4 regions of the Rheinheimera sp. ATLC3 genome follow, and region 3 is predicted to be linked to each of the others. Evidence: predicted binding sites of a transcription regulator. Region 3 holds the regulator's gene; each other region holds the start of a gene.

Region 1 (7,896 bases), 1.5 Mb from region 3:
ATGCCCACAGAGTTGGAAAACTCCAGTGGTGCGGCACCGGTGCCGCCTTCACCGCCATCGACAGTGATAAAATCAGGTGCCAGGCCGGTTTCTATCATGGCTTTACAGATCGCCACAAACTCGCTGGCGCGGCCAATTGCTAACTTTATGCCGACAGGTTTGCCGCCCGATAACTGCCGCAGTTGCTGAATAAACTGCATCATTTCCAGCGGTGTACCAAAAGCGCTGTGCGCCGGTGGTGAGTCTACCCGGGTACCGGGCTGCACCAGCCTGATACGGGCAATTTCGGCGGTGTTTTTGTCTGCAGGCAAAATGCCGCCATGGCCGGGTTTGGCGCCTTGGGACAATTTAATTTCGATCATTTTGATAGACGGTTTAGTTGCCACTAGCTCAAAAGACGCTGCATCAAAGTTGCCGTGCTTGTCGCGACAGCCAAAATAGCCGGTACCAATTTGCCACACCAGATCGCCACCATATTTCAGGTGATAATCGCTGACGCTGCCTTCTCCGGTATTATGATAAAAACCACCGAGCGCTGCGCCTTTATTCAGAGCCAAAATAGCGTTATTGCTAAGTGCGCCAAAGCTCATCGCTGAAATATTAAAGATGCTGGCCTGATAAGGCTGGCTGCAGTGCGGGCCACCAATGCTGATTTTGGTCACCGGATCGTGTGGTGCATGATGACGGGCAGCAATAGAGTGGCCTATCCATTCATAACCAACGCGTTGTGTATCCAGCTTGGTGCCATAAGGATTAGTATCCAGGCTACCTTTAGAGCGCTGATAAATGACTGAGCGGAACATCCGGTTTATCGGGGTACCATCAGTTTCTGATTCAAACAGGTACTGACGCACATAGGGCCGGATAAACTCCATCAGCCAGCGGGCATGTGCAATCAGCGGGTAGTTACGCAATAAACTGTGGCGTGTTTGCAACATATCATAGATGCCGCGCAGGATCAGAGGCACAATGATAACCAGTGTCCACCAGACCCAGGGCCAGCGCAGGCTCAGCAAGGTAACAAGCAGTAGTGTTGCGACAGACAAAATAATAAATAAACGACGCATAGCATTGATTCATTGGTGGCAGTTGTAACACACCCTAGCACAGCATAGTGCAAAGTGCAGTTTGCAGAAACGATAAAGCGATGGTAAAAAAGCTAACCTGCCGTTTGCACGGCAGGTTAGCGGGTTTTAAGCAGATTGAAATACACTGTCTAGCAAGCGGAAGCTACCCGCATCCGCATCCAGCTCAACCCGGCCGCCAACCGGTACAATAAACTGCTGCTTTATATGGCCAATCATAGCACCGCGGTAAGCGGGTATATTCAGCGGCTTGATATGATCATCAAAAATCTGGTCCATCGTCAGCCAGCCATAACCCCCGCTTGGACGGCAGTCGGTGCATTCACCAAAAATAAAACCGGCAATTTTGTCCAGCGCGCCCATCAGTTTTAAAGTACTTAACATACGGTCTATGCGATAAGGGGCTTCTTCTACATCTTCGACAAACAGAATTTTGCCGCTGAAATCGGGCAGGTAAGGAGAGCCGGCAAGGGCGGTCAGCACGGTAAGGTTACCGCCAATCAATTCGCCCTGCACCTTACCACCGATGATGGTGATGGTGCGGTTTTGTCTGGGCGCCAGCTCGTCTTTAGCATCCATCACGTTTTGGTAGTGCATTAACTCGCGGTCAAAAAATACCCGGCGGAACTGATCGGCATTAAAACTATTCCAACTGCCGGTGCCGTTCGGGCCATGAAAAGTGACCAGACCGGTCTGGGCATGAATAGCGTTATGTAAAGCGGTTATGTCGGAGTATCCAAGCAGAATTTTCGGGTTGTTGCGGATCAGGTTGTAATCCAGCAACGGTAGCACCCGGGCAGCACCTGAGCCGCCGCGTAAGCAGATGATGGCTTTGACGTCTTTGTCAGCAAACATGGCATTAATATCACTGGCGCGCTCAAGGTCAGTGCCGGCAAGATGGCCACGGCGTGATGCCAGGTGCTGGCCGGTTTTTACTTTTAGCCCCAGCGCCTGCATGACTTCGGTGGCAATTTGCAAATCTATTTTGTTGTCAGTGGCTTTTGACGGGCTGACCAGTGCGACCGTATCGCCAGGGTTCAGCGCTACCGGTAACACCCGCTTGCCCTTGTTGGCAGCAGGTGCTGCTATGACGTTGGCACAACTTGCCAAGGGGATCAGGCTGGCTGCCAGCGCGCAGTTTTTTATAAATTGTCTTTTATCCATCTGACGGCTCCACGTTTGTAATAATTTATTCAGCATACCAATAGCAGCTTTACTAAAAAATTCCAAGACGGTAGCGTAAAAATGCGACAACCGCCGCCGGTTTTACGGGCAGCGGCAATCAAAGGCAGGTTATTTTTTGGTCTTTTTTACCACTTTTTTAGCGGCGACTTTGCCCGGCTTCTTCTTTTTCACCGGTACTTTGGCTTCTTTGTTGTTAGGGCGCAGACTGTCAACAACACGGCGTTTCAGTTTTTGTTCGCTGTAGCGTTCTATTTTCGCCAGAATCGCCATGTCGTGTGCTTCTACCAGCGAAATGGCTATGCCTTTTTTTCCGGCCCGGCCGGTGCGGCCAATGCGGTGTACATACACATCTGCAGTACGGGGCATATCAAAGTTAATCACGTGGCTGATATCATCAATATCCAGCCCACGTGCAGCAACATCGGTTGCCAGCAGAATATTTACCCGGCCACTACTGAAGCGTTCTACTGCCTGCATCCGTTTGTCCTGCGGCATTTCGCCCTGCAACCAACCACAGCGCAGACCGGCGGTTTCAAGCTGGCCGGTTAAACTGGCCAGCCGCTCGCGGGTTTTGACAAATACAATAGCTTTAGTCACGTCTGGCTGTTTTAGTAAGTGAATAAGCAATGCCAGTTTATGCTGCGCATCGTCTGCCAGGTGCACCCACTGCAGAATTTTGGCTTTTTCTTTGCGTGACGGTATGGCTTCCAGCCGCTCGGGCTCTTTTAATGCCCGCTCGGCAAAACGCTCCAGGTTATTACCTTCCAGCGTGGCAGAGAATAAAAACGTCTGCCGGCGGCGGCGGGCTTCCAGCACTATACGGTTCATTTCACCAATAAAGCCCATATCCAGCATACGATCGGCTTCATCCAGTATCAGTACTTCTACTTCGTCGGCCTGAAAGCTTTCTTCATCCAGATATTCGGTCAGGCGCCCTGGTGTCGCGACCAGTATGTCGTTATTTTTTTCCAGCGTATCTTTATGGCTGCCGTAATTAATCCCCCCGGTAATCACACCTACGTTTAACGTCGTGTGCTTAGTGAAGTGTTTGAATTCGTCATACACCTGATATGCCAGTTCGCGGGTAGGGGTCATCACCAGTACACGGGCAAACCCCGGGTCTTTGCGGCCGAAGTCGAGTAAATACTGGATTGCAGGTAATACGTAGGCCAGCGTCTTGCCGGTGCCGGTTGGTGCACTGGCCAGAATATCTTTACCATCCAACGCCAGTGGGATCGCCATTTCCTGGATCAGCGTTGGCTGCTCAAAGCCGCGTTCGCTAATGGCGCGGTTAATGTCGTCATCCAGTTGAAATTCTGCGAATGTTGTCATGTAGTCCTCAGCATTATTGCCTGCCCGGTGACAGTTTGCCCGCTTCGCCGTAAACTGGCGGCGGAGGTACTGATGTCAGCCGGTTTTCAATGTAAAAAATTTTATGTAGCCCATGATCGGTGCGCGATGAAAGTCGGCACAGACGGTTTATTACTTGGCGCTTTTGCACCGCTACCACCAACTGGCAGTGCTATTCTCGATATCGGTGCCGGCTCAGGCCTTATTAGCCTGATGCTGGCGCAGCGCACTGCAGGCGCCAACCCGATTGACGCCATTGAACTTGATGCCGCTGCAGCGGAGCAAGCTGCTTTAAATGTCGCTGACAGCCCGTGGCCGGAAGCAATCCGGCTGATAAAGGGCGATATTCTAACCTATCACACTGATAAACGTTACCGCTTAATTGTGTCTAATCCGCCGTTTTTTCAGCGTGCCGTAGCCGCGCAGGATGCCAGAAGGCATCAGGCCAGGCATACAGATAGCTTACCCTTTACCCGTTTGCTCAATGTTGCAGCCGGCTTGCTGTGTGAAGAAGGCACATTAGCCATAGTGCTACCCGTTAGCAGCGCTGAAGACTTTATCCGCCTGGCGCTGTCTGGTGGCTGGCAGTTACAACACAGCTGTACCGTTTTCACTAAACCGGCCAAAGCACACCGTAGTTTGTTATGCTTTGGCCGCAGTGGCAGCGCAGGTAAACTGCAGCAGACACAGCTGTATATCCATGATGAAAGCGGTGCTTACTCATTGCAGTACCAGCAGTTACTCAGCGCTTTTTATCTGAAGTTCCCAGATTAAACAGGCCAACCTTATGCAAAGCAGCCCCTTTTCGGCACAGGAATGGATACATATTTTACTGCGGCAGCAAGGGCTGTTGCAGCCGCCAGCGTCCCTTGAAGCGGCGGTACAGCAACTGGGCTACGTGCAGATTGATTCTATTAATGTGGTACAGCGTGCTCATCATCATGTGCTGCACAGCCGTTTGCCACACTATCAGCCCCAGATGCTCGACAACGCTGTTGCCAGTGGTCAGGTATTTGAATACTGGGCGCATGCCGCAGCTTATCTGCCGATGGCTGATTATCGGTTCAGTTTATACCGTAAACACCAGCTGAAACAGGGTGAACGGCACTGGCATGAACCGGATCAGCAGATGATGGCGCAGGTGCTGGCCAGACTGCGCGAAGAAGGGCCGCTGACGGCAAGCGATTTTAATGATGATGTGAAAAGCCGCGGTAGCTGGTGGGACTGGAAGCCGGCGAAAAAAGCGCTGGAGCAGTTATTTATGCACGGTGAGGTAATGGCACTGCGGCGTGACAATTTTCAGAAAGTGTATGACCTGACCGAACGTGTCTTACCCGCTACGGTAGATACAAGGCTGCCGGACGAGGCGGAGTTTTGTCGTTATCTTATTCAGCGTTATCTGCAGGCTCACGGGTTTGGCACCGTAGGCCAGATCGGTTACCTGCGTAAAAACATTAAAGCTGCGCTGCAAACTGAGCTTACTCATATGCTGGAGCAGGGCGAATTAGCGCAGTTTAGCTATCAGGGTAAAACGCATTATTTTTTACCAGACGTTGATTCTGCCGCGATTGAAACCGGTAATACCGTCTGGTTACTTAATCCCTTTGATAATGTGCTTATCCAGCGCGACAGGTTAAAACAGTGGTTTAATTTTGACTACCAGATAGAGGTGTATGTGCCTGCGCAGAAGCGCCGTTTTGGCTATTACAGCCTGGCGATTTTGTGGCAGACGCGAATGGTTGGCCGGGTAGATGTAAAAGCTGACCGGGCCAGCAAAACCCTATTGTTGCAGCAACTGACACTGGACGATGGCGCTTACGATAGCCACGGTATGGTGAGTAGTAGCTTTATTGAGGCTTTTGAGCATGCGGTGGCGGCTTACACCCGCTTTAATGACTGTGTACGCTGGAAGTTAGTGTCATGCCATGACAAGCTGCTAAAGCAGAACTACAGGCGCTTACAGTATCTTCAGGCATAAAAAAACCACCGCTTGCTGCGATGGTTTTTTGCATTGGGTTAGAGCTTAGTGTTTACGGCGTAAACGCAGCCCCAACAAACCTAAACCCAGAATGGCGACAGTAGCAGGCTCGGGTACTTGCACCTGAGTGACAAAGCTTGGATCACGTAACCACAATGACACATGAGACAACCCGGCTGGGTTTTTACCATTTGGTGTCTTAAGAACCTTAGACATATCCCAGGTACCGCTAAACATATAGTTCTCGTCGTCTGTACCCACGACAGGATCCAGCAACAAATCTTTCAGCGAGAAATTATAAATCGCGTAATCATTACCGCCTTTAAAAATTACTGCGGCCTGATCAAAGAACTTATTGGCACCCAGGATATTCATCAGTGTCTGAGGATTATATTTAGGTGGTGTATAAGTCCAGGTGCCAGAGGTGCCACCGCTAATATCAATAATACCTTCTTCAAAGGTGTAACTGTCAAAACCATCCCGCTTCACGGTACCTGACTCGTATGCGCCGGTGTCTAAATCAAGTTTACCGACAAAAATCCAGCCCGGGTCAACAAACACGTCTTTGTCTTTTAGATCCTGCAGATCAGATTGATCAACAAAAGCGCCATAAGGGCCGAACAACGAAGTATCGTTTAAAAAGCTGGTATCTTTCCAACCCAGGTTTGAGTTAAGGCCTGGGCCAAAGTCGTAAACTCCAGCCGGATAAACAGTCTTGTCGTTATATACTCCAAGGCAGTCGCTTGGCACAGCAGTCCCAGCCGGAAGCAAAATGGGCGTACTACCTGCACTCTGTTTCTGAATACTGGTTATCTGAATAGCAGCAGGGGTAACTTCACAGTTACGGATGCTGGTCAGCGTTGCCTGTGCATTAAAACTGCCTACAACTGCAGCCATAGTAAGGCTGGTCAATACTAATTTATTCATACACAACTCCCTATCCTTGAGGAGCGCGCTGTTGAGACAGACGGCGCTTTAACAACTAATAGCGATACACTTAATAACGCTAATTCTACAGCAATATCTGTGCCTGAAATAAAATCTGTTAACATTTCATCTGTTTACAAATGTACAGCGGGAATTGGCGGGTTTAATTGTAAACAGAACTGACATATCTATCTGTTTTATAAGTGCTGAGCAATTTCCTGTAGTACCTGACTAACCCAGTCATTTAGCCGCTCGTCAGTCTGGTCATACTGGTTTTCATCGTCCAGTGCTAAACCGTAAAATAATTCACCATCTGCTGTCAGCGCTTTAGAAGCAATAAAATCGTAACCTGCGGTTGGCCAGAAACCAATTCTTACCGGTTGTTGTGGTGCTATGGCTTCGTGCAGCATACCCACGGCGTCGATAAACCATTCGGCATAGCCAAGTTGATCGCCCATACCGTAGATGGCGACTATTTTGCCGCCAAGGTTTACGTTGCTGATCTCATCCCAGTGTGCTTCCCAGTCTTCCTGTATCTCGCCAAAATCCCAGGTAGACAGGCCAAGGATCAGAATATCGTAGTCAGCCATCCGGCTAAGCGGCGTATGTTTGATATTGTGCAGCTCAACGGTATCAGCGCCAATCAGCGCCTGAATTTTCTCGGCCACCATTTCGGTGTAGCAGGTGGTTGAGCCATAAAATAAGCCAATTTTCATGCCGTTCTCATTACAACATTTGGGCGGTAAAAGTGCGCGCAGTGTAGCAGATTAGCTGGTGTTACAAAATCCCGGCTTTGCCTCAGGCCATGCTTAGGCTACCATAGCTCAGGTTTTACAGGCGGATAGCTATGGCAGAAAACACAGCCCAACTGCAGGCTGCTGACGGTGTGCTGATTACTGAGTTTCTCGACCAGCTTTGGCTGGACAAAGGTGTCAGCGAACACACGCTTAGCGCTTACGGTACTGACTTAAGAAAGTTTGCTACTTTTCTGGTGCAGCAAAGAAAGGGCTTACTGGATGCCGATGCCCAACTACTAAACCGTTATCTGGCACAACGCATCGACAAGGCATTTAGCCCCCGCAGTACGTCCAGAGCGCTTAGCAGCCTGCGGCGGTTTTATGCTTATGTGCATCAAAGTGGCAAAATAGCGCAGAACCCGTTAAGTCAGTTATTAAACCCCAAAATTGGCCGCAGCTTGCCAAAAACGCTGTCTGAGCAGGATGTTAATGCCTTGCTCAGTGCCCCCGATGTGAACGACCCTATTCAGTTTCGGGATAAAGCGATGCTTGAACTGCTGTACGCCAGTGGTTTACGCGTATCGGAATTAGTTGGGTTGTCGATGCAACAAATTAACCTGCAGCACGGTCTGGT
Region 2 (7,896 bases), 780 kb from region 3:
CAGGTTACGAGTACACACCTGAGCAAATAAAACGGGTAGTAGAGGACGTTGCTAAAGAAACAAATATCCGGCAAATGCCACGAGCTGATGTCAATGCCAGCAGCGGCTCGGTATACGCGTTTCTCAGCAGCTCTGATAAAGCAAAATTAGCAGACGCTTATCAGTATGCTTTGGATAACAATACCAGCCTGGACGATGTACGTACTGCCGCATTCAGTTTGGCCAGATCCAGGTTTATAGAGGCAAAAATAAACTCGGGTACAACCTGGGTAGTACATAACCCGGATGAAAATGCCGGCGACGCCAAGCCTAAAGAAACTGAGCAGCAAACAGTAACCGCCGTCACCAGAAACTCTGACTCTGATTACATTAAGTCGTTACTACAACAGCTGGTCAAAGGGCAGCTATTTGAATCTAACCCTTATTTGTGGATTTCACTGCTGCAAGATGCATCATCAGCTCAGCTTACTAATACACTGCCGTCATTCCTGAAAGAGAAGATATCAGCAATGGGGGGCAATAAGGCAGAATCTCATGAGTGAAGCTGGTTCACGCACTAGATAGATTTAGAGAAGTTTATGACCTTGAAACAAATATTCACGCAGTAAGTTTGAATGATCATAAACCTTAACGCTTTGCTATAAATACGCTATAAAATTTTCTTTCAGACATAAAAAAGTCTCGCTTTTCAGCTAAAGCCTTGATTTATATGACGCACCCGATAGGATTGAGTCGGTGCTTCCTGTACCTCACCCTTCGAGCGTCGCTTGCACGACGTCAACATCGGCTGTCCTGCCGATTTTTCGAACGTAGGTTCTCATCTACGGGCACTATAAACGCAAAAACCGCCGAAATGGCGGTTGTTTCCGATAGGATTACTCGGGCTGTCCTGCCCTCGCCCTCCGGGCCAGCTGAAGCTGTTCCAAATCGTTCCAGACTTATTTACTCGTATCATCCTGATACTCGCCCCAGTGGGGCCAGCTAAAGCTGTTCTAATGTGATCCAGACACATTAGTGTGTCGAACCTAACGGTTCGCCTCCTTCGGAGTGCATAAACAAAAAAACCACCCTGCGGTGGTTGCACCCGATAGGATTGATTCGGTGCTTCCTGCACCTCACCCTCCGGGCGTCGCTTACACGACGTCAAAATCGGCTGTCCTGCCGATTTTTCGAACGTAGGTTCTAATCCACGGGTACACAAAACAAAAAACCGCCGAAATGGCGGTTTTGACGTTTATGGCGCACCCGATAGGATTCGAACCTATGACCTCTGCCTCCGGAGGGCAGCGCTCTATCCAGCTGAGCTACGGGTGCGCAATCTGCAGTTATGCAGAAGCTGCGCATTATAGACAGCCTTGTGGTGTGTGTCTATCGCCTGGCTGCGCGTTTTTTCAACACTTAGCATTCAGTAGCTTATTTACAACACCGGCAGCTTAACGCTAGAGTGAGGGCTGATGTTATTTCCGGTGCTATTTTTAGCGAATGAAGAATAAATTTCTGCTGTCGTTCTGGCAATGGACGCTGTTACTGGTATTGCTGCTGTGTACGGTTTTTGCTACCGAAACTCTGGTGCAGAACGAGCATCAGTACGCCCGCAGCCTGCAGTTTCGCCACGAAATTGCCAGTGCCGGCCAGTTAAGGGCACTGCTTGAGTCGGAACTGAATATTCCGCTTTACCTTACACTTGGCCTGACTGCCCATATTCAGGCCAATAACGGCAAAATTTCTGAAACAGAAATGCAAATGCTGCTGCCAGAGCTGGCACATCAGGCCCGGCATATCCGTAATATTGGTGTGGCGCCGGATAATACACTGCGTTATTTGTACCCGCTAAAAGGCAACGAACAGGCCATTGGCCTGTACTACCCTGATTTAACCGAACAATGGCCGGAAATTGCCGCCATTATTGCCCAGCGCGAAGCCCGGTTGGTTGGGCCTATTGATCTGATTCAGGGCGGTACAGCCTTTATTTACCGGATACCGGTGTATTTGGGGGCGGATAACTACTGGGGTATTGTCAGCACCGTGGTTGATATCGGCTCGGTGTGGAATATGCTGGAAACCCAGACCGCAGAGCAGGAAGTGCAGGTTGCCATTCGCAATTTGTCCGAACTGGGCCACGGCGGCACGGTATTTTATGGTGATCGCAGCCTGTTTTATGACGACAGCCTGCTACTGAGCATCAGTTTGCGCGGGGCTTTATGGCAAATGGCGGTGCGCTCTGTTGCCAAACCACGTGATAACAGCGGCGAAATCCGCCTGGCGGCATACAGCGCGTCTTTGCTGTTGCTAACGTTGCTAACCTGGCTGCTGATCTCGCGCCAGCATCTGCGTAACAGCGTCAGTGCGCATCAGCAGAGTAAACTGTACCTGCGCAATATGATGGACAACGTTACCGATGCCATCATTACCACCACCCAGGACGGCATTATTGAACAGGTGAACCTGTCGTGCTACCCGATGTTTGGCTATGCCGCCAATACGCTACCAGGTATGCACTGGTCGGAATTACTGGCCGAACCGCACCGGCTGGATGAGCTGTACAGTGCCACGTCCAGCGCAAAAACCGAATACGAAACCCAGGGCCGGCGCCGCGATAACAGCCTGTTTCCAATGGCGGTTAACCGCAGCCATATCAGGCTGCAGCAACAAACTAAACAGCTGCTGGTACTGCGTGATTTATCAGACCGGCACCAGACAGAGCAGCTAAAACAACAGTTTATTTCAACCGTCAGTCACGAACTGCGTACACCGCTTACGTCGATTAATGGTGTGCTGGGATTAGCGGTATCCGGTGCCTTAGGTGAGCTGAGTGGTTCGCAGCAGCGCATGTTGCAACTGGCCCAAACCAACTGCCAGCAGCTTACTGCACTGGTGAACGATTTACTCAATGTTGAGCGTATTGCCAGCGGCACCTTGTCGGTGCAGTTGCGCCCGGTTGAACTGCAGCCACTGATCAGCCACTGCCTGGAGCAGGTAAGGCTGTTGCACCCGGGTATTAAGCTGCAACTGAATTGCCCGGCCGGACTGCAGGCTTTAGTGGTAAATGCCGATGCTGCGCACCTGCAACATGTACTACAGCACCTGTTAGGTAACGCGGTTAAGTTCTCCCCTACCGGAGGCCTGGTTAGCGTTAGCATCAGCCTCCATGGCGAACAGGTACGTATTCAGGTAAAAGATGAGGGCGAAGGCGTAGCTGAGCATTTTGTACCACAGCTGTTTAGCCGTTTCAGCCAGGCAGACAGCTCAGACACCCGAACACATGCAGGCACCGGCCTTGGCCTGGCAATAAGCCGCAGCCTGATAAACCAGATGCAGGGCAGCATGGGCTACGAACCTGCACAGCCACAAGGCAGCTGTTTTTACATTGATTTACCCTATATCGCCACATTACAGCCACAATAGTTGCCCTGAGCGGGCTTTTATCTTACTTTGTTGGCTGCTCGCTGCAAACCGGGTGCGTATGCACAGTATTTTGGCATACTCGGGTTAACCCGGCGCTAAGCGCCGGCAATTACTATAACGACATACCGTAACGACAGCCTCTTTCAGGGAGATATTCATGCGTAAAACTCTTATTGCCACTACAGTGACCGCTGCGCTCGCGCTGGCCGCCTGTTCTGATAACAGCGCGCCACAACAAACCACGGCTCAGCAACCTGCTGCTGAAGCAACAACCGCAGCTGAAGTGGTTTCCAGCAACCCATTAATGGTGAAAAGTACCTTGCAATACGAAGCGCCGAATTTTACTGAAATAAAAGATGAGCACTTCCTGCCGGCATTTGAAGAAGGCATGAAGCAGCATATGACTGAAGTCCTGGCCATTGCCAGCAACCCGGAACCGGCAACCTTTGACAACACGCTGGTGGCGCTGGAAAAAAGCGGCGAGCTGTTAACCCGTGTGTCGCGTATTTTCTATAACCTGGCGGGCTCCAGTTCGCACCCGCAGCGGCGTGAAATTCAGTCTGAGCTGGCGCCGAAAATGGCCGCGCACTCAGATAACATTAACCTGAACCCACAGCTGTTTGCCCGCATTAAAAGCCTGTACAACCAGCGTAATGACCTGGGCCTGGACGCAGAATCTGTACGCCTGATTGAAGTGTATTACGACCGCTTTGTCCGCGCTGGCGCCCAGCTGACTGAAGAGCAGAAAACGGCTATCCGTGCCCTGAACGAAGAGCACTCAAAGCTGACCAACCAGTTCTCGCAAAACCTGCTGGCTGAAACCAAAAAAATTGCCGTTGTCGTTGATACCAAAGAAGAGTTAGACGGCTTATCAGACTCGCAAATCACTGCCGCTGCCAATGCCGCTAAAGAAGCCGGCCATGAAGGCAAGTATCTGCTAAGCATCACCAACACCACCCGTCAGCCGGTATTAAGTCAGCTGAGCAACCGTGAGCTGCGTAAACGTGTCTGGGAAGCCTCGGCTAACCGTAACCAGAGCGGCGAAACCGACAACCGGCCTATCGTGGCCCGTTTAGCCCAACTGCGTGCAGAGCGTGCCAAGTTATTAGGTTACGACAACTGGGCCAGCTATGGCCTGGAATCGCAAATGGCGAAAACACCGCAGGCCGTGTTTGATATGTTAGGGTCTATGGTGCCGGCGGTTATTGCTAACACCAATAAAGAAGCGGCAGCGATTCAGGAAATGATCAAGCAAAAAGGCGGTGATTTCGAACTGCAACCGTGGGACTGGGAATACTATGGCGAGTTTGTACGTCAGGCGAAATACGACCTGGATGAAAACGAAGTTAAACAATACTTCGAATTTGACCGGGTATTAAAAGATGGCGTGTTCTACACCTTTAACCGCTTATATGGTATCCGTTTTGAGCCGCGCCCGGATTTACCAACCTACCACCCGGATGTAAAAGCATACGAAGTGTTTGACGCTGACGGCAGCAGCCTGGCGATTTTCTACGCCGATTATTTTGCCCGCGAAGGCAAGCGCGGCGGTGCCTGGATGAGCTCTTTTGTCGGTCAGTCTAAACTGCTGGGGCAAAAGCCGGTGGTGGTTAACGTGATGAACATTCCAAAGGCACCGGAAGGTGAGCCGACACTGGTCAGCTACGATAACGTTACCACTATGTTCCATGAGTTGGGCCACGGCCTGCACGGCATGTTCTCTGACGTAAACTACCCAACGCTGGCCGGTACGTCTGTATCGCGCGATTTTGTTGAGTTCCCATCTACCTTTGAAGAAGACTGGGCCGCCCACCCTGACGTTATAGCAAACTACGCCAAGCACTATAAAACCGGTGAACCCATCCCGGCTGAACTGCTGGACAAAGTGATGAAGTCACGCAGTTTCAATCAGGGTTTCGACACACTGGAATATATGTCTGCTGCCCTGCTGGATATGGAGTGGCACTCACTAAGCGCTGACGAGCCACTGCAGGATGTAAATGAGTTTGAAGCGGCAGCACTGAAAAAACACGGTGTTAACTTAGCGGCTGTGCCACCTCGTTATAAGTCAGCGTTTTTCTCACACTCTATGGGCGGCGGCTATTCAGCCGGTTACTACGCCTATATGTGGAGTGAAATTCTGGCGGCTGATGCGTTTGCCTACGTACAGCAGCAAGGTGGTTTAACACTGGAGAACGGCCAGAGCTACCGCAAAAACATTCTGTCTGTCGGTAACTCACGCCTGCCAATGGAGTCTTACAAAGCCTTCCGTGGCCAGGAGCCAACGACAGATGCGCTGTTAATCCGTCGTGGTCTGAAGACTAAGGTAGATTAAGCACATTGAGTGTCGAACCGATTGCCTTAAAGCAACCCGGTTCTCACTAACTGCAACCAAAACCCGGTTTATATAACCGGGTTTTCTCTCATCTGAAGCTACTATTTTTTAGTAATAGCCTTTTCACTGTGACAACGAACCGAACCGGCAGCAAGCCGGGCTTCTGCTTTTAAACCGGCCCTGCAATATATCGGCAACCTGCTTTCAAAATAAGATTGCCTGAAGAACGGCCACTGATTCATTAATGTCTATTTATTTTACACCTGGTGCAATAAAAATTGAAAAATCTTTTCAATGCATTGTTTTATATAAAATTTATTTATTGGCATATTATTTGAATAGGCGGGATCGACATTTACTGTTAATTCAAATTAAAGACCTTCCGAGGTCGATGGCAAGGGATGAAAAGGAAACATCAAATGAAGTACAAATTTTTGAAAACCGTAGTTGCGGCTTTTGCTTTGGCGGTAAGTGGATTTGCTAACGCCGCATGGATAGAGATCAATTTTGCAGACCTTACTCAAAACACCCAATATGCTAATTATGCCGGTGTCGAGTTCGACTTGATTGGCGGTGTAGACAGCTCAGGTGATCCTTTTGTGACGACGGGCGGCATTCATAACTCAAACAATAGCTGGTATCCAACAGCACAAATTTTACAATTTTCTTTCTCAAATTTAGTCGAAGAAATCAGCTTCGTTCTTGATAACTTTGGTTCAGGCAATGGTAGTTTCTGGACTGCTTTTGGTGCTGATAATTCAGCACTGGAAACGGGGTCATTCTCATCAGGCGGTGGAACATTCTCACTATCAGCTACCAATGTAGCTTATATTCAGTTCAATAATAATCAGCCATCCTCTAACTGGAATTTTCAGGTGAGCTCTTTTTCTGCCAGAGAGATCGCAAATGTTCCAGAACCTTCGACACTTGCAATATTAGCCCTTGGCGTAATGGGTTTGGCTTCTCGTAAATTTAAGAAGCAAGCCTAATTTATCTGAGCATACTTGAAGACAAACACTGACCATTAAGGTGGTCAGTGTTTTTATCTACCTCACAGCGCGCTCGCTAAACTAGCTCCCTGCTACCTGCATCTGGCTGATGAGTACTGAACCTGTCAGTACACCGCCACGGCGGTCAATGTCGTTACCAACCGCAGCTATCTGCATAAACATGTCTTTTAAGTTACCGGCAATGGTGACCTCGGATACCGGAAACTGAATTTCACCGTTTTCTACCCAGAACCCGGCGGCGCCGCGTGAATAATCACCGGTTACCGTATTCACGCCCTGCCCCATCAGTTCAGTCACTAACAAGCCTTTACCCATAGTGCGGCATAACTGCAGTAAGTCTTCATCGCCGTGGCTTATCAACCAGTTATGGATACCACCAGCGTGACCTGTGCTGGCCATGCCCAGCTTACGGGCAGAATAGCTGGTTGTCAGATAGGTTGTCAGTATGCCACTGTCAATCACGGTTAAATCGCGGGTTTTCACGCCTTCACCATCAAACGGGCTGGATGCCAGCGCCTGCTTTAAATGGGGCTGCTCAAGAACAGTAATACCCGGCGCCATAATTTGCTGGCCGACTTTATCCAGCAAAAAGCTCGATTTACGGTAAATGCTGCCGCCACTGATGGCCGACACTAAATGACCAAACAAACTGCTGGCAATATCGGCACGGAAAATGACCGGCACCTTTTGTGTCGGCACCTGACGCGCATTTAACCGCGCTATCGTTTCCAGTGCGGCTTCGCGGCCGATTTGTTTCGGGTCTAGCAGTTTGTTGTATTGGCGTGCGACGGTAAAACTGTAGTCGCGCTGCATGTCGTCGCCCTCTTCGCCGATCACCACACAGCTGAAGCTATGCCGCGAACTGGGGTGGCCGACCAGCTGGCCATGGCTATTGCCATACACTTTTAAGCCGGTATGTGATGAAAACGACGCGCCCTCAGAGTTGGTAATACGGTTGTCGGTATCAAAAGCAGCTTGTTCTGCACCGGCACATAACGCAATGGCCTCATCGGTACCTATGGTTTCCGGGTGGTATAAATCCAGATCCGGCGGTGACATTTCCAACCAGCTTGCATCAGCAATACCGGTATGTGGGTCTTCCGAGGTGTAACGGGCAATATCGGCAGCGGCTTCAACCGTGCGGCG
Region 3 (7,896 bases):
CTGCCACAACATAGACATAGTCGGCAATGCTCATAACTTCTGTTACGTCATGTGACACCACGACAGACGTTAACCCCAGAGCATTGTTCAGCGAGCGGATAAGACGAACAATAACGCCCATAGAGATAGGGTCTTGGCCGGCAAAGGGCTCGTCATACATGATAAGCTCCGGATCCAGAGCTATTGCCCGGGCAAGTGCGGCTCGCCTGGCCATACCACCAGATAATTCCGCAGGCATAAGATCCCGTGCGCCCCGTAACCCTACTGCTTCAAGTTTCATCAAAACAATCAAACGGATAAGCGACTCGGGTAAGCGGGTGTGTTCACGGATAGGAAAGGCGACATTGTCAAACACTGACATTTCGGTAAACAGAGCACCACTTTGAAACAGCATGCTCATGCGTTTTCTTGCCTGATACAGTGCATGGCGCGACAGCTGCGGAATGTCCTGCCCGCCGAACAGAATTTTGCCACTGTCCGGTTTCAACTGTCCGCCAATAAGCCTCAGTAGTGTAGTTTTACCAATACCGCTTGGCCCCATAATGGCTGTCACTTTACCTCGCGCGAACTGCATATTCAGGTCCCGGTAAATCACTCTTTCGCCGCGACTGAACGTCAATTGCTGAATATCAATCAATGTTTCTGACAAATTCACTCTCTTTGCCTTACGGCAGGCTTCGCTGAAACAGGTTTGCAATATACATACATACTTGTATGTTTTCAATTATACTGCAGCCAAGGTTGTATTATTGTAAACGGCTTCATCGCTAAAGTCGTTACAAAAAATCGTAACAAACTGTGCTAAAAATTCGCTACGTTAGATAAACCGCAGCTTTTTTTGCAATTACAGTCAATAAACTGGAAAATAATCTCTGATTCGACAGCGCATTTGGGGAAAAAATTTTGTCACCCTTGTTATTAGCCGTGATTTTTGTGTTGGTTGGCCTGATTTTGCTGATCTGGAGCGCCGACCGCTTTGTATTCGGTGCGTCATCTGTTGCCCGAACCGCAGGTATTTCTCCGATGATTATCGGCCTTACAATAGTAGCGATGGGCTCTTCCGCACCAGAGATGCTGGTTTCAGCCAGTGCGGCCTGGCAAGGCCGGCTTGATACGTCCGTTGGCAATGCATTAGGCTCTAATATTACCAATATTTTGCTGGTCATAGGCGCAGCCGCGTTGCTCAAACCGATACTGGTATCCTCGCTTACCTTAAAACGCGAGTATCCATTACTGTTTGCTTGTACCCTGCTTGGTTATTACTTTATCAGCGATGATATGTTAACCCGCACCGAAGGTGTGCTGCTGCTCGTAGCATTCACCGGCTTTATTTGTCTGTTGGTATATTGGGGTAAGCATGCCGAAGCCGATGATCCGTTAATTGCTGAGATTAACAGCGAAATGCCAGAGCAAATTTCACTGCTGCGCGCGGTAGTTTGGGTGGTAATAGGTTTGCTGCTTCTGCTTGCCAGCTCGCAATTACTGGTGCATGGCGCTGTCACCATCGCCCGTTATGCTGGCATGAGTGACTTGGTAATAGGCCTGACTATTATCGCTATCGGCACCAGCCTGCCTGAACTCGCCGCCAGCATCATTGGCATCTTCAAAGGTGAGGATGACCTGGCGCTTGGCAATATTATCGGCTCCAATATTTTTAATATTCTGGCTGTATTAGGCTTAGGTGCCGTTATTGGCCCCGACTCGCTGGATCCCATGGCCGGTAGCCGGGATAGCTATGTGATGATCGCTGCAACGCTTGCGATGTTACTGATGTCTCTGCGTATAGGTAAAGGTCAACGCATTAATCGTATAGAGGGTGCCTTGCTGTTATCCGGCTTTGTTGGTTATCAGTACTTGCTGTTCAACACGATGTCGCAGTAAACGCCGGGGCAAAAATATGACAATTGATTTTACAATCCGGGCGGCAGAAGTAATCAAAATCGAGACTGCTGCCGTTGAACAACTAAAACAATATCTGGATGCTGATTTTAATCTGGCTTGTCAGCTGATTTTTGATAGCACCGGCAAGACCATTGTCACCGGTATGGGAAAATCAGGTCATATTGGCAGCAAGATAGCGGCGACACTGGCCTCTACCGGTACTCCGGCTTTTTTCGTTCACCCGGGTGAGGCCAGTCACGGTGACCTTGGCATGTTGTCCGCAGCTGACATCGTCATTGCTATTTCGAACTCCGGCGAAACCGCTGAAGTTCTGACCATTATGCCGGTTATCAAAAGACTTGGTATCAAGCTGATTGCCATGACAGGTAACCCGGCGTCTACCCTTGCCAAGCTGGCTGACGCTCACTTGTGTGTCAAAGTTGAACAAGAAGCCTGCCCACTAGGCTTAGCCCCGACAGCCAGTACCACGGCGACACTGGCCATGGGTGACGCACTGGCAGTCGCTTTGCTCGACGCCAGAGGCTTTTCTGCCGATGACTTTGCGCTATCACATCCTGGTGGCAGCCTGGGACGTAAGTTGTTATTGCGCCTGGAAGATATTATGCACACCGGCGAGCAGGTGCCGGCAGTGTTGTACAGTGCGACAATTAAAGATGCCTTGCTGGAAATCTCAAAAAAAGGCTTGGGTATGACAGCCGTTGTTGACGAGCAAGGCAAAATGGCTGGCGTATTTACCGATGGCGACCTGCGCCGTATTCTGGACCAGCGCTATGATATCCATAGCAACCAAATCGCTGACGTTATGACACGAAACTGTATCACGGCACAGGCACAACAATTAGCCGCTGAGGCGCTGCAGATAATGCAGCAGAAGAAAATTAACGGACTGATTATTATCGACGATGCCGGCAAACCTGTCGGTGCAATGAATATGCACGATCTGCTGCGGGCCGGGGTATTATAAATGTCACTTTTTAACAGCCTTTACACCCCTGTAAGTAACGATATTGTGCGTCGTGCCCGCGACATTAAGCTATTAATCTGCGATGTTGACGGTGTGTTTTCCGACGGACGCATTTATCTGGGTAATAACGCCGAAGAGCTTAAAGCCTTCCATACCCGGGACGGTTATGGCATTAAAGCACTACGCCAGGCCGGCATAGAGGTGGCGGTGATTACCGGTAGAAATTCAGCCATAGTGCAGCAACGGATGACATCATTAACCGTGCCTTATATCTATCAGGGGCAAGAAAATAAAACTGCTGCGTTTGAAGAATTACAGCAGCAACTGCAACTTCTGCCACAACAAATTGCCTACATCGGCGATGACTTAGCTGATTGGGTCGTAATGCAGCATTGCGGGTTGGCTGTTGCCGTAAACGATGCTCACCCCTATCTGGTCAAACATGCCCATTTTGTCACCAGCATACCTGGCGGGTTTGGTGCAGTGCGCGAACTATGCGACCTGCTGTTAATCAGTCAGGATAAATTCGGCCTATTTGATGGCAGTAGCACATGAGAAAAATACTGGTTTTACTCGTTCTGATACTGACCGGCACCGCTGCTTATCTTTGGTTTGAACCTACTGACAGCAATGATGCCTTGCAAACCGATCAGGAACTGATGCCTGACTATATTGCACAGAATATTACCCGACGACTGTTTGACAGTGATGGCTATCTGGTAGACAGCGTCAGTGCACAACGACTTGAACATTTTGAACTACTGGGATTTACACAGTTTGAAAAGCCAGTGTATACCCTGTATAACGAAGATCATCAGCCAAGCTGGCAAGCCAGTAGTCAATACGCGGTATGGTTCCCCCAGGATAAAATAATCCTTGAGCAACAGGTCAGAATTGATAGCCTGCAGCAAAATGAGCTTATTGACTGGCTTGAGACAGATACGCTGGAAATGCTGTTCCCTGACAACAAGTTACAAAACAACCAACCAGTGTTAATTCAGGGACAAGGCTTTTATATCAAAGGTAGTGGCATTAAAGCTGACTTGACCAGCAAAACTTTCCAGTTAGTACAACATGAGCAGACGGTATATCGTAATGAAGAATAATCTTATCTTAGCTCTGCTGCTAAGCAGCTCTGCGGTGATGGCTGCACAGCCAGACTACACCCAACAAATTCAGATCGATGCCGATAATCTGGTTTCAGTGCAGGAAAACGTCCTGACTTATCGTAATAATGTGGTGATTACACAAGGCTCACTACAGATGAAAGCCGACCAGCTGGAGATTAATGCCAGTGCAGGCAAGGGCAAAGAGGTATATATCGCTACCGGTTCACCCGTGAGTTATTCTCAGTTATTAGCGGATGGTAAGCCGGTTACCGCCACGGCAAGTGAAATGCGGTATGAGCCGTCAAACCGCACTCTGACGTTGAGTGGAGACGCAGAGCTGACGCAAAGCGGTAGTGTTGTCAAAGCGTCCATTATCAAATATAACGTGGAAAAACAGCAACTAAGTGCGGAAAGTAACGAGTCAAAACGCGTAACAACGATTTTTACGCCGGAGGAAAAGAATAATCCATGAAGTTAGTTGCTTCGCACCTGGCGAAAAGTTACAAAGGCCGGCAAGTTGTTAAAGATGTCAGCCTTGAAGTGAATGCAGGTCAGATCGTCGGTTTGCTCGGGCCCAATGGGGCAGGCAAAACGACGACTTTTTATATGATTGTCGGTCTGGTGCCATCAGACAAAGGTCATATCAGCCTGAACGACAAAGATATCACCTTCGACCCCATTCATACCCGGGCCCGTCAGGGCATAGGGTATCTGCCGCAGGAGAGTTCAATTTTCCGCAAGCTGACGGTATATGAAAACCTGCTGGCTATATTACAAACCCGCAAAGATCTCAGTGCCAGCAGACGCGAAGAAATAGCAGACGATTTACTGGAAGAATTTCATATTGGCCATATCAAGCATAGTCTTGGCATGAGCCTGTCTGGTGGCGAAAGGCGCAGGGTAGAGATAGCAAGGGCACTGGCAGCAGACCCGGCTTTTATTCTGCTCGACGAACCTTTTGCCGGCGTAGACCCAATATCAGTACTGGATATCAAAAAGATTATCCAGCATCTGTGTCAGCGCGGTATTGGTGTATTAATAACCGACCACAACGTGCGCGAGACGCTTGATGTCTGCGAAATTGCCTATATTGTCAGTCATGGCGAGCTGATTGCGTCGGGACCACCGCAAGAGGTATTGGCAAATCAGAAGGTCCGTGATGTATACCTCGGTGAGCAATTCAGGCTATAGTTAGCGAAAAACAATCTCAACACATTATTCAGTAGGATAACGGTAGAAGTAGATGAAGCCCTCTTTGCAACTTCGCTTAGGACAGCAACTTACCATGACGCCGCAGTTGCAGCAGGCTATACGCTTGTTACAGCTGTCAACGATTGAGTTGCAACAGGAAATTCAGGAAGCATTGGATGCCAATCCATTGCTGGAAGCCGAAGACGACTATGACAGTTTTTCTGCTGATGCCAAAGACACCTCAGATCCTTCCTCACTCAACTCTACCGACTCAGAACAGATAGCAGACGACAACTATGAGCCGAGCGAACCTGACAGCAGTGAAGCGATGTCAGAGCAGAATATTCAGGAAGACTTGCCGCTGGACAACAACTGGGATGATTTGGTTAGTGCAGCGCCGGTAAGTGCCGGAAACAGCGGCAGCGATGAAGATTTTGTCTATCAGGGTGAAACCAGTGAAACGTTACAGGACTACCTGCGCTGGCAAATGCAACTTACGCCCTTCTCGGATACTGACCGGGCAATAGCTGAAATTATTATTGAAGCCATTGACGACAATGGCCTGTTGACCATCAGCTGCGAGGAGATTCTGGAGTCGCTGGGGATAGAGGATATCGAAGCCGACGAAGTTGAAGCCGTCATTAAGCGTATTCAGTTATTCGACCCGGTGGGGGTTGGTGCCAGATCTATTCAGGAGTGTTTGCTGGTTCAACTACGCCAGTTTGCCGCGGATACCCCCTTCCTGTCAGCTGCGCAAAGCATGATCCGTGACCATACAGAACTTTTAGCTAACCGTGACTTTCGTTCTTTGATGCGTGTGACTAAACTGAAAGAAGACGAGTTACGGGAAGTCATGCGGCTGATCCATAGCCTTAACCCCCGCCCAGGCGCTGACGTTATTCGTGAAGAGCAACAATACGTTATTCCGGACGTTAGCGTGATAAAAGTAAAAGGCCGTTGGCAGGTTGAACTAAACCCTGACGCTATGCCTAAAGTACGTATAAACCAGCAGTATGCCGCGATGTCGCGTACCGCAAAAAATAGCGCAGATACCCAGTTTATCCGCTCTCATCTGCAGGAAGCAAAATGGTTTCTGAAAAGTCTGGAAAGCCGCAACGAAACGTTATTAAAAGTGGCAAATTGTATCGTTCAGCAGCAGCAGGCTTTTTTTGAGCACGGAGAGGAAGCGATGAAGCCTATGGTGTTAAATGACGTTGCCGAAATGGTTGGCATGCATGAATCGACAATCTCGCGAGTCACGACGCAGAAATATATGCATACACCCCGGGGTATATTTGAGCTTAAATTCTTCTTTTCCAGCCATGTGAGTACAGAAAGTGGTGGAGAATGTTCTTCGACAGCTATTCGTGCATTTATTAAGAAATTAGTGGCGGCGGAGAATCCGGCCAAACCGCTTAGTGACAGTAAAATGGCCGATATTCTGATGGAACAGGGCATTAACGTTGCGCGGCGTACCATCGCTAAGTATCGTGAGTCTCTGTATATTCCGCCGTCAAATCAACGCAAGACCTTGCTGTAAATAAGCCTAAAAGAAGGAATATGTCTATGCAAATCAATCTGACCGGTCGCCATGTTGAAATCACCACTGCCTTAAAACAATACGTAGATAGTAAATTTGCCAAACTGGAAAGGCACTTTGATCATATAAACAATGTACATGTGATCCTAAACGTGGAAAAATTGAAACAGATTGCTGAAGCTAAGCTGCATCTTAATGGTGCTGAAGTATTCGCAGTATCTGAAGATGAAAATATGTATGCTGCCATAGACCAGTTGATAGACAAGTTAGATCGCCAGGTCATTAAGCATAAAGAGAAAATAGCCCGACACTGATTAGATTATGACGAATTTAACCGCAATGCTTACCGAGAACTGCACTAAAAGTGCAGTTCTTTTTAACAGCAAGAAACGTATTCTGGAATATATTGCTGAGCTAGCACATCAGCGCCTGCCAGACATATCTGAGTACAGTATCCTTGAAGCTCTGATGACCCGGGAAAAACTAGGCTCTACAGGCATAGGTGGCGGCATTGCGATCCCCCATGGCAAACTCAAAACTGTCACTCAGCCGGTGTTAGTATTCGTAGTCAGTAAAGAAACGATTCCGTTTGACGCGATAGACAATCAACCGGTCGATATATTCTGCGCGATTCTGATCCCGGAAGATCAGTGTCAGGCTCATTTAAGTACACTGGCAGGCATCGCCAAACTATTGAGCCAGAAAGAGCTGACTAAAAAAATCCGTCATGCAGAAACAAACCAGCAGTTATACCAGTTGCTGGTCGACTACAGCTCAATGGAAACAGCAAAATGAAGCTGTTGGTAGTTAGTGGTCGTTCCGGTTCAGGCAAATCTGTTGCCTTACGTGTGATGGAAGACCTTGGCTACTACTGTGTAGATAACATCCCTGTTAATTTGCTACCAACGCTGGCCACTACAGTGATGGGGCAGTACGAGCGTGTTGCTGTCAGTATAGATGTTCGAAATCTGCCACAAGACCCCGATGAGCTGGCTGAGATCCTGTCCTATCTGCCACGAAAGCTGGATTTAACTATTCTGTATCTGGACGCCGATCATGCCAGTTTAATTAAGCGCTTCAGCGAAACCCGTCGCCTGCACCCGTTATCCCATCAGGCGATGTCACTGGACGATGCTATATCCCGCGAGCAGCAATTACTTGACCCGATATCCAGCCGGGCTGACCTGTAC
Region 4 (7,896 bases), 1.1 Mb from region 3:
CGCAGCAGCGCTTTTCTGCAACACCTACAACAACAAATAGATGATGTTAAAGCAGAAGGTTTATACAAAGCAGAACGTATTATTACGTCGCAGCAGCAAGCCAGTGTCGATGTTGGCGGCGAGCAGGTACTGAATTTCTGCGCCAATAACTACCTGGGGTTAGCAAACCATGCTGATCTTATCGCCGCCGCGAAACACGGCCTGGACAGCCATGGTTTTGGTGTGGCATCGGTACGTTTTATCTGTGGTACTCAGGATATTCACAAGCAGCTGGAGCAGAGCATCAGCGAGTTTCTTGGCACAGAAGATACTATTTTATATTCCTCTTGTTTTGATGCGAACGGCGGCTTATTTGAAACCTTGCTTGGTGCTGAAGACGCGATTATCTCCGATGCGTTGAACCATGCGTCCATTATTGATGGCGTGCGGTTGTGTAAAGCCAAACGTTACCGCTATGCCAATAATGATATGGCCGAGCTTGAAGCTCAGCTAAAACAGGCTGATGCCGATGGTGCACGCTTTAAGCTGATTGCGACCGACGGTGTGTTCTCAATGGATGGCGTTATTGCTGATTTAAAAGCCGTATGCGATTTGGCTGATAAATATGGCGCCATGGTGATGGTAGATGACAGCCACGCTGTCGGCTTTGTCGGTAAACACGGCCGTGGCACACATGAATACTGTGGTGTGATGGACAGAGTGGACATTATTACCGGTACTTTAGGTAAGGCGCTGGGTGGCGCATCGGGCGGTTATACCTCTGGCAAGAAAGAAGTGATTGAATGGCTGCGGCAACGCTCACGGCCATATTTGTTCTCAAACTCGCTGGCACCGTCGATAGCATCGGCGTCGATCAAAGTACTTCAGATGTTAAAGCAAGGCGACGACTTGCGGGCAAAGTTATGGCAGAACGCCGATTACTTCCGGGAGAAAATGTCAGCGGCCGGCTTTACCCTGGCAGGGAAAGACCATGCCATTATCCCGGTGATGCTGGGCGATGCCAAAGTCGCTGCCGAGATGGCCAAACGTATGCTGGCAGAAGGAATTTACGTGGTCGGTTTCTCTTTCCCGGTGGTGCCTAAAGGCCAGGCCCGGATCCGTACCCAGATTTCTGCAGCACACAGTAAAGAGCAACTGGACAAGGCAATTGATGCCTTTATCCGTATAGGTAAAGACATGGGCGTGATCGCATAAGGGCGGGGCGTAAAGATGAAAGCATTAGCAAAATTAAAAGCAGAACCCGGCATCTGGCAAACCGAAGTCGAAAAACCGGAAGTGGGGCCAAACGATGTGCTTATCCGCATCAGAAAGACCGCTATTTGTGGTACCGATGTGCACATCTATAAATGGGATGAGTGGGCACAGAATACCATTCCGCACGGCATGGTAGTTGGCCACGAATATGTCGGTGTGGTCGAGGGTATGGGTTCTGAGGTGCGCGGCTTTAAAGTCGGTGACCGCGTGTCAGGCGAGGGCCACATTACCTGTGGTTACTGCCGCAACTGCCGCGCAGGTCGTGTGCATTTATGCCGCAACACCACCGGGGTTGGTGTTAACCGCCCGGGCGCTTTTGCCGAATATCTGGTGATCCCAGCCTACAATGCGTTTAAATTACCGGACAATATTCCGGATAATATCGCGGCCATTTTCGACCCCTTTGGTAACGCGGTGCATACTGCGTTATCGTTCGATTTAGTTGGTGAAGATGTGCTGATAACCGGTGCCGGCCCTATCGGTATTATGGCAGCAGCAGTAGCGCGGCATGTTGGCGCCCGCCATGTGGTTATTACCGACGTAAACCCGTATCGCTTAGAGCTGGCGCTGAAAATGGGTGCCACCCGTGCCGTGGATGTCAGTAAGCAAAGTCTGAAAGATGTCATGAAAGAGCTCGGCATGACCGAAGGCTTTGATGTTGGCCTGGAAATGTCAGGCGTACCGGCTGCGTTTCGCAGTATGCTCGATACCATGAACCATGGCGGCAAAATTGCCATGCTCGGCATTCCACCCTCTGATATGGCAATTGACTGGAACAAGGTTATTTTCAAAGGCCTGATCATTAAAGGCATTTACGGCCGTGAAATGTTTGAAACCTGGTACAAAATGGCCAGTTTGATTCAGTCCGGACTGGATTTATCCCCAATGATCACGCACGAAATGCCAGTGTCACGTTTTCAGGAAGGCTTTGACATTATGTGCTCAGGGCAGTCTGGTAAAGTGATACTAAACTGGTACTGACAACTAAATCCGCACGCTACACCGATGATAAAAAGGCGAACTGAGGTTCGCTTTTTTATTGTCGGTTTTTTTTTCAATCAAGATTGGGTTCTGACAGGGGATCTGAACTGAAATGGCCTAATGTGCTGATATAAAGCTGAATTTTTAGTTGGATTGGTTTATGCATTACAAATGTTGCAAGTTTTTGCAAAAACACAATCTATAACAATATTCAGAGGTATATCCATGTTGAAGTCCATACTATTTGCTGTTGCGACAGTAGTGTTAAGCAGTTTTGCTTTACCTCAAACCGCACAGGCCACACCTATTATTACGCAAGATTTTCTGCTTGAAGACGGTTCAGTCTTTGGCACCTTGTCAGTCGATATTAATGATATCGATGAGTTCGGCAACGTGCTTGAATGGGAAATGTTTGAGCTGTTCGGTTTTACTATCACTGATAATTTTCTGTTTGTAGCAGAGTTTGACCCGGCAGACCTGTTCGCTGGTTTCAGTTTCCTGAGTTTTGATGTTACAGATGCCGATGGTTTCTTTGCTTTCCAAGGCTTCTGGGATACTGACTTTGGCTATATGGATATCTTTACTACAGATGGTGACTTCGTTGTTGATACCAACTTTGCATTAAGCGCTGCGTCAGTCAATGTACCAGAACCAGGCACTATGTTTTTACTGTTAGCCAGTGTTGGTGGCTTATTACTACGTCGCCGCGTTTAAGCTGTTAACTCTGTTAAGCGCTAAAGTGTCAGCTTTTTTATCAATAACATTACAGCTGTAAATATTTGTTATCTATGTGCAGTGAAGGTTAAAGCTATGCTTTGGTCTGAGATGACTAAAAGAGGGTGTCTGATTTTTATACAGTGACGTAAAAACATACTGCCACTCTTTATCATTAGCCAGGCCGTGATGCTGCTTTGCAGGAAAAAATACGTGTTGCGAAAGATAAAAATAAACGGAGAACGAGCATGCAACTTACCAAAATTATGACCAGAACCGCCCTTGCGGTAGCGGTCGCAGCGGGCGTAGCGCACGCCCAGCAAATGAACAACCCTTATGAAATTCAGATAAACCCGGCATTATTAAAACAGGAAGCCGTTGATGCCACAGTCGCCCCGTATATTGTGCAGGTAAAAGGTAAAACCGGCATTGAGAAAGCACAGGAATTAGGCGAGCTGATGCCAGCGCGTCAGTCTGTTACCAGGGCGCTGAACCGCTATAACTCATCATCGTCAAGGCTGCAAACTTATACCAAGAGCCTTAAGGCGCTACATCAGAATCTGGCGGCGCAAAGCGGTGCTGATAAACTGATCTATTCTTACACCCACACCTTTAACGGCTTTTCAGCCAAGATGACAGCTGCTCAGGCAGAAGCGTTGCGTAATCACCCGAATGTGGCAGGTGTATGGCGTGACGAAGCGCAGCAGATGACGACGTCCAATACGCCGGCCTTTTTAGGGCTGACCAGCTCACCTGATGGCCTGCACACACTGGGTGTTAAAGGTGAAGATGTGGTTATCGGTGTTGTCGATAGCGGTATTTGGCCAGAGCATCCAAGCTTTGCTGATGATGGCTCTTACGCGCCGCTGTCAGGTTGGAACGGCACCTGTGACGTGGGCGAAGACCCGGAATTTAGCTGTAATAACAAATTGATTGGTGCGCGCTATTTCAAGAGCACTTTCGAAACTGTGTATGAAATTCAGCCTGGCGAATTTATTTCACCCCGTGACGCGGATAACCACGGTACTCACGTATCCTCGACTGCTGGCGGTAACGAGGGTGTTACGGCGGTATTTAACGGCACTCCGGTAGCAACCGTATCCGGCATCGCGCCGCGCGCGCGCATCGCTATGTATAAAGCCTGTTGGAACAGTGACTATGTTAGCCCTGAAGGCGTAAACGAGCGCGGCTGTTTCTACGGCGATACTATGGCGGCGATTGATCAGGCAGTGGCTGATGGTGTAGACGTCATTAACTATTCGATCGGTGGTGACAGAACCAACCTGACAACAGTATCTGCAGCCGCTAAACTGCGCGCTGCCCAGGCTGGTGTATTTGTGTCAGTGTCTGCCGGTAACGATGGTCCGACAGCAAGCACCATAGGTACACCAGCACCCTGGGTAACTACCGTAGCGGCGTCAACTTATGATGGTTTTAGTATTGCCAATGGTATCGAAGTGACTGCAGGCCCGCTGCAGGGCACATATATAGCGGTTGAAGGGGTAACCTCAGTACCACTGAGCCAGACTGGTGATATCAGTGCAGATGTTGTTGTCGCAGAGCCACTGCTGGCCTGTACTGAACTAACAAATGCAGCTGAAATTGCAGGCAAATTTGCCCTCATTCAACGCGGAACCTGTGGTTTTGATATCAAAATTGCTGCGGCAGAGGCAGCCGGTGCAACTGGCGTAATTGTGTATAACAACTCTGCCGTTGCACCTATTCCTATGGGTGGTACCGGTAGCTTTGGTATTCCTGCAGTGATGACAACACTGGCTGCAGGTAGTGCTTTTAACGCTGAAATCACTGGCGGCGGTGTAGTCAATGTCAAAATGAGCCCGACGGTGTTTGTTGATGATGTGGTTGAAGTGGGAAATGTTATGGCTAGTTTCTCGTCACGCGGCCCCAACCTGTCCACTTTTGATGTGATCAAACCAGACATTACCGCACCTGGTGTGAAAATTCTGGCGGGTGCGTCTTCTCAGCCTATGTTAGCTCCGCCAGGTAATAGCTTTACCTACCTGCAGGGTACGTCAATGTCCAGCCCGCATATTGCAGGTATGGCAGCATTGGTAAAAGAAGTGCACCCAGACTGGTCTGCTGCTATGGTGAAATCAGCGCTGATGACTACAGCGCGGCAAAATGTCACCAAAGAAAATGGCGTTACGCCGGCCGATCCGTTTGACTTTGGTGCTGGCCACGCAGTGCCTAACAAGGCTACGCAACCTGGTCTGACTTACGATATTGCCAATAACGACTACTTTGCGTTCCTGTGTGGTATTGGTAACAGTAGCTTTGTCGTTAATACCACAGGCTCTACCTGTGCCCAGTTTGAAGCCGCAGGCTACGATACTGACCCAAGTCAGCTGAACCTGCCATCTATGGCCATCGCTGAGTTAACCGGTGCCGAAACGCTGACCCGTGTGGTAACCGATGTTAGTGGCTCAGGCTCGGTATATACCGCAACTGTTGAAGCGCCTGCCGGTGTTGATGTTGAAGTTATTACCAACGACGGTGCTAACCAGATGACGGTGGCTGCTAATGCGTCAGTGGCTTATGGTGTGAAATTTACACCTAACGCTAACGCAACCATCGGCCAGTGGGTATTTGGTGCTATTACCTGGTCTAACGGTGTGCATAGTGTACGCAGCCCTATCGCTATTAAAGTAGAATCGCCGCAACTTATTGTTGCGCCTGCTGTAATTGGTGGTGAGGTTAAAGCGAAATCAGGTCGTTTAAGCTTCCAGGTTGATATGCGCTACAGCGGCACTACCAGTGCTTCTGTGGTGGGTGTTAGTGCGCCGTTTGGTTCTAGTGATACAGTCACACAAGACCCGGATCGGACCTTTAGCTTTAATGAACCTGGTTTAGGCTTCCATGCCTTCCTGGTGCCTGAAGGTACCCGTGTAGCTCGCTTCAGCCTGAATGAAGCTTTGGCTTCTGTACCGGGTGCTGACCTTGACCTGTATGTTTACCGCTGTATAGCGCTGTCGTGTTCAGCAGTAGGTTCTTCTGCTGCGTCAGGTGGTAATGAAGTCGTGACGCTACGCGACCCTGCTCCGGCAGCAAATGACGCCGCGGGTGATTTCTATCTGGTGTTTGTTCATGCGTATGACTTACTTGGCGCAGACTCAGCTGAATACACTATGCCGCTATGGATTGTGGATAGCCAGGAAAGCACTACCCGCATTGTTGCCAGCCCACGGGCTATTATGGGCCGGTCAAACATTGTTACGGTGATGACGTCTAACCTGACAGCCAGTCCATTGCCTTACCTGGGTGTGGCATCATTTAAAGATGCGGATGGTATTGAACATTCATCAACGTTGATTGAAGTCTTTGCTAATCAGTAACTGATGATATGAAGAATGCTGTGTGATGCTGCACAGTATGTGAAAAAAATCCGGTGGTTAACCACCGGATTTTTTATTTTCTGCTATCAGGGCTGATAAGTCGCCGTTAATGTTAAGCCACTTACCGCGCTGTAACCATATACTGAGATATACCAGGTTGCGGCCTGAGGGCTGGTGAAACTGCAGCTTTCAGTATTGCCGGTATTATAAGGCCGGCAATCATAGCTGGTCGTTGTAGGCTGGCTGCCACGTTTTACGTATAAGTCAGCATCACCGCTGCCGCCAGACGTATTAACGGTAAGGCTGCTCATGCCTGCCGGCACTGTTACGGTGTAGTGTTTCCAGCTGCGGCGTGCAATGCTGATGTTTGATTCCGTCATCGTTGCACCCTGGTTAGTGCCACCACCGCTTGCAGCAGTGTAATCAGCCAGTAGTGACACACCGGAATAGGCGCTGTAACCGTTTAACATGATGTAGTAAGTGCCGGCCTGAGGCGCTGTGAAGCTGCAGCTTTCGTTGTTGCCGGTTTTATAAGGCCGGCAATCATAGATGGAGCTGGTTGGCTGACTGCCAGACTTAATATACATGTCGGCATCGCCGCTACCACCGGACATGGTAATAGTCAGGTTAGAGGCACCTGAAGGAACGGTAAAAGTATAAATTGTGCTGCTACCTGCGGCACCGCTGATGCCAGTAGTGGCAACGCCTTTTACCAACTCATTGCCTGCCGGAGGAGGCTGTTCACCGCCATTGCCGTCACAACCATTCTGAGCAATATAATCGTAAGCCGCTTTGGTGCGCACCAGACCATAACCATATGAGTTGTCGCGTCCTGCCGTGCCTAAATCTTCGGCTGTTGTGGCCAGCACATTTCGGATTTGGGCGTTAGTACACTGTGGATAATGGCTCCACAGTAAGGCAGCTACACCTGCAACGTGGGGAGAAGCCATAGAGGTGCCGCTCATCAGGCCGTAGTTACTGGCACCTGAATTCAGGCTGGCAGTTTGGTTAAGTTTAGTCATCAATGCCTTACCAACAGCCTGAGTTACAGCCAACGCCGGAATGGTGGTGCCAGGGTTATCACCCAAAGTGCCGCCGAAATCGCCTGCTTCGTTATTATAGATAATTGCTGCCAGGCCACCGCCGGCTTCACAAGACTGTACTTTCTGCACGAAACTGACGTTACCACGCTCGATCAGGCAAATCTTATTGCTGACACCGGAGCAGGTGCTTTCTGCTAAACCACAACTGGCCAGAGGGGCATTGGCGCTGCCATCTGACGAGTTGGTCATAGGGCTGCTGTCGTAGCTGCTACTACCTACACTTAACGTGGCTTCAAGGCCTGTTCCTTCCGGGTATGTCGAGCGTATGTCTACTCCCGGGCCAGACAGTTCTACCTGACTATTACGCTGTGAGAAATCTGCCAATTGCTTATTCTTGTCAATTGCAGCAACGGATATGACAGAGTTGTAAGACGCCGGATACGACAGAGCAGTGTTACCGTCGTTGCCTGCTGCAGCAATCAGCAATACGCCGGCATCAAAGGCTGCCTGCATCGCATTGGATTCTGTGGTGCTGGAGCCTTCGCCACCTA

Evidence for each region. Region 3 encodes sigma-54, which starts transcription at its own class of promoters, with help from an activator protein. Its sites were predicted from a motif close to TGGCANGNTNCNTGCTT; they were not measured.
Region 1: a site for sigma-54 is predicted at 6,614-6,630, ahead of AC5SV9_RS15235 (PEP-CTERM sorting domain-containing protein). Genes of this name have one in related genera too.
Region 2: a site for sigma-54 is predicted at 6,064-6,080, ahead of AC5SV9_RS12075 (PEP-CTERM sorting domain-containing protein). Genes of this name have one in related genera too.
Region 4: a site for sigma-54 is predicted at 2,385-2,401, ahead of AC5SV9_RS13540 (PEP-CTERM sorting domain-containing protein). Genes of this name have one in related genera too.

Annotation. Positions count from the first base shown of each region.
Region 1 is NZ_CM182103.1:3,293,871-3,301,766, forward strand. Features, by position in the region: gene AC5SV9_RS15210 (FMN-binding glutamate synthase family protein) at 1-1,067, opposite strand, end outside; gene AC5SV9_RS15215 (S66 peptidase family protein) at 1,194-2,249, opposite strand; gene srmB (ATP-dependent RNA helicase SrmB) at 2,379-3,602, opposite strand; gene AC5SV9_RS15225 (tRNA1(Val) (adenine(37)-N6)-methyltransferase) at 3,675-4,394, shown strand; gene AC5SV9_RS15230 (winged helix-turn-helix domain-containing protein) at 4,408-5,598, shown strand; gene AC5SV9_RS15235 (PEP-CTERM sorting domain-containing protein) at 5,644-6,525, opposite strand; gene fldB (flavodoxin FldB) at 6,723-7,241, opposite strand; gene xerD (site-specific tyrosine recombinase XerD) at 7,373-7,896, shown strand, end outside.
Region 2 is NZ_CM182103.1:2,601,979-2,609,874, reverse strand. Features, by position in the region: gene AC5SV9_RS12095 (hypothetical protein) at 1-542, shown strand, start outside; tRNA gene AC5SV9_RS12090 (tRNA-Arg) at 1,238-1,314, opposite strand; gene AC5SV9_RS12085 (ATP-binding protein) at 1,483-3,405, shown strand; gene AC5SV9_RS12080 (M3 family metallopeptidase) at 3,563-5,740, shown strand; gene AC5SV9_RS12075 (PEP-CTERM sorting domain-containing protein) at 6,160-6,729, shown strand; gene pmbA (metalloprotease PmbA) at 6,811-7,896, opposite strand, start outside.
Region 3 is NZ_CM182103.1:1,823,116-1,831,011, forward strand. Features, by position in the region: gene mlaF (phospholipid ABC transporter ATP-binding protein MlaF) at 1-655, opposite strand, end outside; gene AC5SV9_RS08505 (calcium/sodium antiporter) at 904-1,881, shown strand; gene AC5SV9_RS08510 (KpsF/GutQ family sugar-phosphate isomerase) at 1,898-2,866, shown strand; gene kdsC (3-deoxy-manno-octulosonate-8-phosphatase KdsC) at 2,867-3,421, shown strand; gene lptC (LPS export ABC transporter periplasmic protein LptC) at 3,418-3,972, shown strand; gene lptA (lipopolysaccharide transport periplasmic protein LptA) at 3,962-4,447, shown strand; gene lptB (LPS export ABC transporter ATP-binding protein) at 4,444-5,166, shown strand; gene AC5SV9_RS08535 (RNA polymerase factor sigma-54) at 5,219-6,706, shown strand; gene hpf (ribosome hibernation promoting factor) at 6,733-7,020, shown strand; gene ptsN (PTS IIA-like nitrogen regulatory protein PtsN) at 7,028-7,501, shown strand; gene rapZ (RNase adapter RapZ) at 7,498-7,896, shown strand, end outside.
Region 4 is NZ_CM182103.1:2,933,612-2,941,507, forward strand. Features, by position in the region: gene AC5SV9_RS13530 (glycine C-acetyltransferase) at 1-1,194, shown strand, start outside; gene tdh (L-threonine 3-dehydrogenase) at 1,210-2,235, shown strand; gene AC5SV9_RS13540 (PEP-CTERM sorting domain-containing protein) at 2,461-2,949, shown strand; gene AC5SV9_RS13545 (S8 family serine peptidase) at 3,198-6,302, shown strand; gene AC5SV9_RS13550 (S8 family serine peptidase) at 6,389-7,896, opposite strand, start outside.